Linked DNA regions of Sphaerotilus microaerophilus. The protein of the gene in region 2 interacts with the protein of the main gene of each other region in a pairwise test. Links are inferred from orthologs where the notes say so. Each region holds a gene or a part of one and is shown on either strand. Other genes may lie near its edges. The genes, in order: dsbD and NGK70_RS23625.

Region 1 (3,288 bases), 1.5 Mb from region 2 along the record:
GGCGTGCCAGCGACGGGTTGTTCGACGTCACCAGCGGCGTGCTGCGCCGGGCCTGGGACTTCCGCAGCCAGCGTCTGCCCTCGCAGGCGGAGCTGGACGCCCTGCTGCCGCTGATCGGCTGGGGCGAGGTGGCCTGGTCGCGCGAAGCGATCGCGCTGCCTCGGCCGGGCATGCAGCTGGACTTCGGCGGCTTTGGCAAGGAGTACGCCGCCGACCGCGCGGCCGGCCTGCTGCTGGCCCTGGGCGCGCGCAGCGGCATTGTCAACCTGGGCGGCGACCTGCGCGTGCTCGGCCCCCGGCCGGACGGCTCGCCCTGGCGCATCGCCATCGCCCACCCGCGCGAGCCCGGCGGGGTGATCGCCAGCCTGCCGGTCAGTCAGGGCGCGCTGGCCACCAGCGGGGACTACGAGCGCAGCATGGTCGTTGACGGCCGGCGTTACTGCCACCTGCTGCACCCCCGGCATGGCTGGCCGGTGTCGCACTGGCAGGCCATCAGCGTGCTGGCGCCGGCCTGCCTGGCGGCCGGGGCGCTGACCACCATCGCGATGCTGAAGGAGGCCGACGCCCCGGCCTTCCTGCGCGAGCAGGGTGTGTCCTGGCTGGCTGTCGACGCGCATGGCGGCGTCACCCGGGTCGACCCCCTGGTCGGCGTTGTCGATCCTTCACAATGAGCACCATGTCAGTCCTGTCTGCTTTCGCCTTGGCTTCTTCTCCTTCTCCTTCTCCCCGCCCGCTGGCCGCCGGCCAGCCCGGGGTGTGCCGGTTGCTGCGTCCGCTCGCGATGCTGTTCGTCCTGCTGTGGGCGCTGCTGGCAGGTGCGATGGCCCGCGCCGCGGACGACTTCCTGGAGCCCGACCAGGCCTTCAAGCTCTCCGCCCGCGTGGCCGATGCGGCGACGATCGAGCTGAGCTACGAGATTGCACCGGGCTACTACATGTACCGCGAGCGCTTCGCCATCGAGGCGGCGCCCGCGGGCGTGCAGCTGGGCGAGGCGGCCTATCCGAAGGGCAAGGTGAAGTTCGACGAGACCTTCCAGAAGGAGGTCGAGACCTTCCGCGACGGCCTGCGCATCCCGCTGCCCGTGCGGGCCGCGCCGGCCGAGTTCAAGCTCACCGTGACCAGCCAGGGCTGCGCCGACAAGGGCCTGTGCTACCCGCCGCGCCCGCAGGTGCTGAAGGTGCAGGTGGCCGATGGCGCGCTGCGCCAGGTCACGCTGATGGCCGACGAGGCCGGCGCGGCCTGGCAGCCGGCGGCGGGCCCGGCGCTGGCGCTGGGCGCGCCGGGTGGTGGTGCCTTGGCCGCCTCGGCCGCCTCTGCTGGATCAGGCGCCGCGGCGTCCTCGGCGGGGGCCGCTGCACCGGCACCGGCGGCCAAGGCGCCGCCGGCCTCGGCAGGAGCTGGCGCTGGCGCGGGCGCGGGCGGTGTCGAGGGCGCCCTGCGCTCGGGCAACCTGTGGACGGTGGTGGGGGTCTTCCTGCTGGCGGGCCTGCTGCTGTCCTTCACGCCCTGCGTGCTGCCGATGCTGCCGATCCTGTCGTCGATCATCGTCGGCCAGGGCGCGCCGGTGTCGCGGCCGAAGGGTTTTGTGCTGTCGCTGGCCTATTCGCTGGGCATGGCGCTGGTCTACACCGCGATGGGCGTGGCCGCCGGGCTGGCGGGCGAGGGCCTGGCCGCGGCGCTGCAGAACCCCTGGGTGCTCGGCGCCTTTGCGCTGCTGCTGGTCGGTTTCTCGCTGTCGATGTTCGGCTTCTACGAGTTGCAGCTGCCTTCGGCGCTGCAGAACCGCCTCACCGCGACCTCGGGGCGACTGCAGGGCGGCAGCTACGCGGGCGTGTTCCTGATGGGCGGGCTGTCGGCGCTGATCGTCGGGCCCTGCGTGGCGGCGCCGCTGGCCGGGGCGCTGGTCTACATCAGCCAGACGCGCGACGTGCTGCTCGGCGGCGCAGCGCTGTTCGCGCTGGCCTGCGGCATGAGCGTGCCGCTGCTGCTGCTGGGGCTCTCGGCCGGCTCGCTGCTGCCGCGCGCCGGGGCCTGGATGGAAGGCGTCAAGCGCTTCTTCGGCGTGCTGCTGCTGGCGGTGGCGCTGTGGATGGTCGCGCCAGTGCTGCCGGCCTGGGTGGCGATGGCGGCCTGGGGTGTGCTGGCGCTGGGCTGCGCGGTGCAGCTGCGCGCCTTCGACCGCCTGCCTGACGACGCAGCGGGCCTGCGCCGCATCGCGAAGGCCCTGGGTGTGGCGCTGGCGCTGGCAGGCGCGGCGCAGATCGTCGGCCTGCTGTCGGGCGGGCGGGACCTGCTGCAGCCGCTGGCGCACCTGCGCGGCGGCGTGGCGGCGGCCGCGCCAGGGGCGGCTTTGCCGGCCGCTGCGGGCCATGCGCTGGCGTTTCAGCGCGTCAAGACCCTGGCCGAGCTGGAGGCCGCGGTGCGCAGCGCCGGCCGGCCGGTGATGTTCGACTTTTATGCCGACTGGTGTGTGTCCTGCAAGGAGTTCGAGCAGTTCACCTTCAGCGACCCGCAGGTGCGCTCGCGGCTGGCCAACGTGCTGCTGCTGCAGGTGGACGTCACGGCCAACAACGCCGACGACAAGGCCCTGCTCAAGCGCTTCGGCCTGTTCGGGCCGCCAGCCATCCTGTTCTTCGATCCGGCGGGGCAGGAGCTGGCCGACCGGCGCGTGATCGGCTTCCAGAACGTCGCCCAGTTCCTGGGCAGCCTGGACGCGGCAGGCATCCGCGCGCTGAACTGAGAACCTGTGAGTTGACCTGGCGCAAATACTGACCCCTCAGGGACGAGGGTTTTCAGTCGATAGGACAGGGGCGAGGGCGGTTCCCTCGTGCACTCGGGCCTGGCCCGATTGTTGTGCCAGCGAAAGCCACCATGTCCGTCGACCTGCATGCCCCCGCAGCCAATGTCTCCCTGGTCATCTTCGGTTTCACGGCCGAGACCACGGCTCAGGACGTGGCCTCTGTCCTGGGCTGCTGCGGCGTGCGCCTGCGTGGTGTCTGGGCCGATCTGGAAGTGGCCTTGGTGCCCATTCCGGGCGGCGCGGGCGAAACTTATGCCCATGTGCAGCACGTGCCGGACCGCCTGCTGGCCTACCGGCTGGCCGATGGGGTCAACTCACGGCGCTTTCACGGCCGCCATTTGCAGTCCTGGGTACCCGTGATGGCCTGGTCCTGACCGGCCGCTGCGGTGCCGGCGACGCCAGCCCCGTGTCAGGCTGGGTGGCCATCGTGTCGGCCTGCCCTGGCGGGCGGTCCGCGGTGCGGCATCATGGTCGCCGACCGGGGCTGG
Region 2 (3,301 bases):
ACGCCACTGGGTGCGCTGGGCGCGGCCCTACACCGCGGCGGCGCTGGCCTTCCTCTCGCTGGGCATCGCGCTGGGGTCCTGGTGGGCCTACTACGAGCTGGGCTGGGGCGGCTGGTGGTTCTGGGATCCGGTCGAGAACGCCTCGCTGATGCCCTGGCTGGCGCTGGCCGCGCTGCTGCACGCGCTGGCCGTGCGCGAGCAGCGCCAGCGCTTCGTGCACTGGAGCGCCTGGCTGGCGATCGGCGCCTTCGTGCTTTCGCTGCTGGGGACCTTCCTGGTGCGCTCGGGCGTGCTGACCTCGGTGCACGCCTTCGCGTCGGATCCGCGGCGTGGCAGCTTCATGCTGGCGATGATCGCCGTCACTCTGCTGGGCAGCCTGGCGCTGTACGCCCAGCGCAGCGAGCGCCTGATCGACCGTGAACCGGCTCAGGCGCCGGCCGCGCTGCTGTCGCGCGACACCGCGCTGGCGGTCAACAACCTGCTGCTGGTGGTGGCCTGCGCCAGCGTGCTGCTGGGCACGCTCTACCCGTTGGCGATGGACGCGCTCAACCTGGGCAAGATCTCGGTGGGCCCGCCCTACTTCGACGCGGTGATGGCGCCGCTGCTGCTGCCGATGGCCGCGCTGCTGCTGGTGGCCGCCTGGCTGCGCTGGAGCAGCGACGGCCCGGGCCTGCTGCGCCGGCTTGTGCCCACGCTGCTGGCCCTCGGCCTCGGGGCGGTGGCGCTGCCCTGGGCACTGTCGGCGGTCTACGGCGTGGTGCACCCGCTGGTGCTGGCCGCGCTGCTGCTGGCGCTGGGCGTGGCGGTGTCGACGCTGCACTGGGCCGGGCAAAGGCTGCGCAACGGCCGCTGGGCGGACTTCGGCGCCGGCCCGGCCGGCATGGTCGCGGCGCACCTGGGGGTGGCGGTCTTCGTGGTCGGCGTGGCGATGGTCAAGGGCTACGGCGTCGAGCGCGACGTGCGCATGGCGCCGGGCGACAGCCACCCGTTGGCGGGCTGCACGCTGCGCTTCGAGCGCATGGCCGCACGCCAGGGCCCCAACTACGAGTCGAAGGCCGGCGAATTCAGCCTGGCCTGCCCCGGCGCGGCCCCGCTCGCGCTGCTGAGCGAGAAGCGCGCCTACGTCGGCTCGGGCATGCCGATGACCGAATCGGCCATCTCGCCGGGCCTGACGCGCGACCTCTACGTCGCGCTGGGCGAGGCGATCGGCCCGGGTGAGCAGGGCGCATGGAGCGTGCGGGTGCAGTACAAGCCCTTCATGCGCTGGGTCTGGGGCGGCGTGCTGCTGATGGCCATCGGCAGCTTCTGGGCCGCTGCGGCGCGGCGCTACCGGCGTGTGCGCCAACCGGCCGATGCCGCGGCAGACGTTGCCGTTGACGTTACGGCGGGCGGTGCCCCGGCCGCGGCCTTCCAACCCGTTCCGGAGCCTTCGGCATGAGCGAAGTGAGTGGTTCCTCTCCTGTGGCGGGGGCATCGCCCAAGGGCCGCCCGCGCTGGGGCCTGTGGGCCGCGCTGGCGGCGGTGGTGGCCCTGCTGGGCCTGCTGGCCGCGGGCATGGGGCGCGACCCGCGCGAGCTGCCCTCGGTGCTGATCGGCAAGCCCTGGCCCGCGCTGGCGCTGCCGCAGCTGAACGACCCCACGCCCATCGGCGCGCCGCAGTGGACCGGCAAGCCGCGCCTGATCAACCTCTGGGCCTCCTGGTGTGCCACCTGCGTGGAGGAGCACCCGGCCCTGCTGGCGCTGGCCGCGCAGCTGCGTGCCCAGGGCCGCAGCGACCAGCTCATCGGCCTGAACTACAAGGACAAGGCCGGCGACGCCCAGGCCTGGCTGGCCCGGCATGGCAACCCGTTCAGCACCTCGCTGGTCGATGCCGATGGCCGGCTGGCCATCGAGCTGGGGGTCTACGGCGCGCCCGAGACCTTCGTGATCGACGCGCGTGGCGTGATCGTGCACAAGCACATCGGCGCGCTGACGCCCGAAGTCATCCGCGATCGCATCCTGCCGCTGCTGGACGGCAAGCCGGCGGCGAAGGAGGGCGCATGAGGCCGTCCCTGTCCCGGCTGGTGGCCATCGCCGCCCTGCTGCTGTCCAACGCGGGCTGGGCGGTGGTGCCTGCGCCGATGCCGGCGTCCGGTTCTACTTCGGTTTCTGCTTCGGTTTCAGCCTCGGCCGCAGCGGTGGCAGGCGAAGTGGACGCCGACCGCTTCATGGCGCTGACCAGCGAGCTGCGTTGCCTGGTCTGCCAGAACGAGTCGCTGGCCGACTCGCACGCGCCGCTGGCGATGGACCTCAAGCGCGAGATCCAGGCGCGCATGGCCGCCGGTGACAGCAATGCGCAGATCCTCGACTTTCTGGTACAGCGCTACGGCGACTTCGTCACCTACCGCCCGCCCGTCAACGCTCGCACCGGGCTGCTCTGGCTCGGGCCGGCGCTGCTGCTGGCCATCGGCGCGGTGGTGGTCTGGCGCCAGACCCGCCGCACGCGGGGCGGTGAGGACAGCCCTTCGAGGTCGACATCATGAGCAGCAGCGCTTTCCTGCAGGGCTGGTTCTGGCCCTTCGCCGCCACCGCCCTGGTGCTGGTGGCCCTGTTCACCTTCAGCCTGGCCCGCGCCGCACGGGCCACCCCGGCCGCTGGCGGGGGCGCGGAGGCGGGGGGCGGCGCACCGCGCGGCCAGGCCTTTGCCTTCGCGGTGGGGCTGCCGCTGCTGGCGCTGGCGCTCTATGCCGCGCTCGGCCAGCCGCGCGCGCTCAACCCAGCCGAGCGCGAGACCGGCTCGGTGGCCCAGGTCGAGAGCATGGTCGAGCGCCTCGCCGAGCGCCTCCAGCGCGACCCCGGCGACGTCAAGGGCTGGCTGATGCTGGCGCATTCCTACAAGGTGATGGGCCGGGCCGCCGAGTCGGCCGAGGCCTACGAGCAGGCCGACCGGGCCGCACCCGACACGGGGGCGCCGGCCGCAGCGGTGGCGGCCGCCTCGGTCGCTGGGCCGGCCGGGCTGATCGCCGCCGGCCAGCCCTGGCAGCGTGACCCCAACCGGCTGGTCGACTGGATCGAGGTGCGCATGCTGGCGGCCGACGATCACTTCGATGCGCGCAGCCTGCAGCTGCTGCGCCGCGCGCAGGCGCTGGCGCCGCAGCACCCGGGCGTGCTGATGCTGTCCGGCCTGGCTGCGCTGGACCGGCATGACTTTGCGGCGGCGCGGGCTGCCTTCACCGCGCTGCGTGACCAGTCCGATCCGGGCTCCGAGGACCGCGCCACGCTGGACGAGGCACTGGCCAAGCTGGCGCAGGGCGTGGACCCG

The links.
Region 1: the proteins of NGK70_RS23625 (region 2) and dsbD interact in binary tests that used the Escherichia coli proteins (3 or more experiments, as listed by UniProt). The link is inferred for Sphaerotilus microaerophilus from one-to-one orthologs.

Annotation. Positions count from the first base shown.
Region 1 is NZ_AP025730.1:4,017,314-4,020,601, reverse strand. What follows is about bases 223-3,208. They hold dsbD (protein-disulfide reductase DsbD), read left to right. Parts: upstream 223-676; coding sequence 677-2,740; downstream 2,741-3,208. Other genes in these bases: NGK70_RS17110 (hypothetical protein), read left to right, coding at 2,872-3,174; NGK70_RS17120 (FAD:protein FMN transferase), read left to right, coding at 223-671. Also shown: more of NGK70_RS17120, read left to right, coding at 1-222. UniProt on the Escherichia coli protein: Required to facilitate the formation of correct disulfide bonds in some periplasmic proteins and for the assembly of the periplasmic c-type cytochromes.
Region 2 is NZ_AP025730.1:5,472,443-5,475,743, reverse strand. Bases 240-3,238 are described here. They hold NGK70_RS23625 (DsbE family thiol:disulfide interchange protein), read left to right. Parts: upstream 240-1,434; coding sequence 1,435-2,043; downstream 2,044-3,238. Other genes in these bases: NGK70_RS23615 (tetratricopeptide repeat protein), read left to right, coding at 2,519-3,238; NGK70_RS23620 (cytochrome c-type biogenesis protein), read left to right, coding at 2,040-2,522; NGK70_RS23630 (heme lyase CcmF/NrfE family subunit), read left to right, coding at 240-1,438. Outside these bases: more of NGK70_RS23630, read left to right, coding at 1-239; more of NGK70_RS23615, read left to right, coding at 3,239-3,301. UniProt on the Escherichia coli protein: Involved in disulfide bond formation. Catalyzes a late, reductive step in the assembly of periplasmic c-type cytochromes, probably the reduction of disulfide bonds of the apocytochrome c to allow covalent linkage with the heme.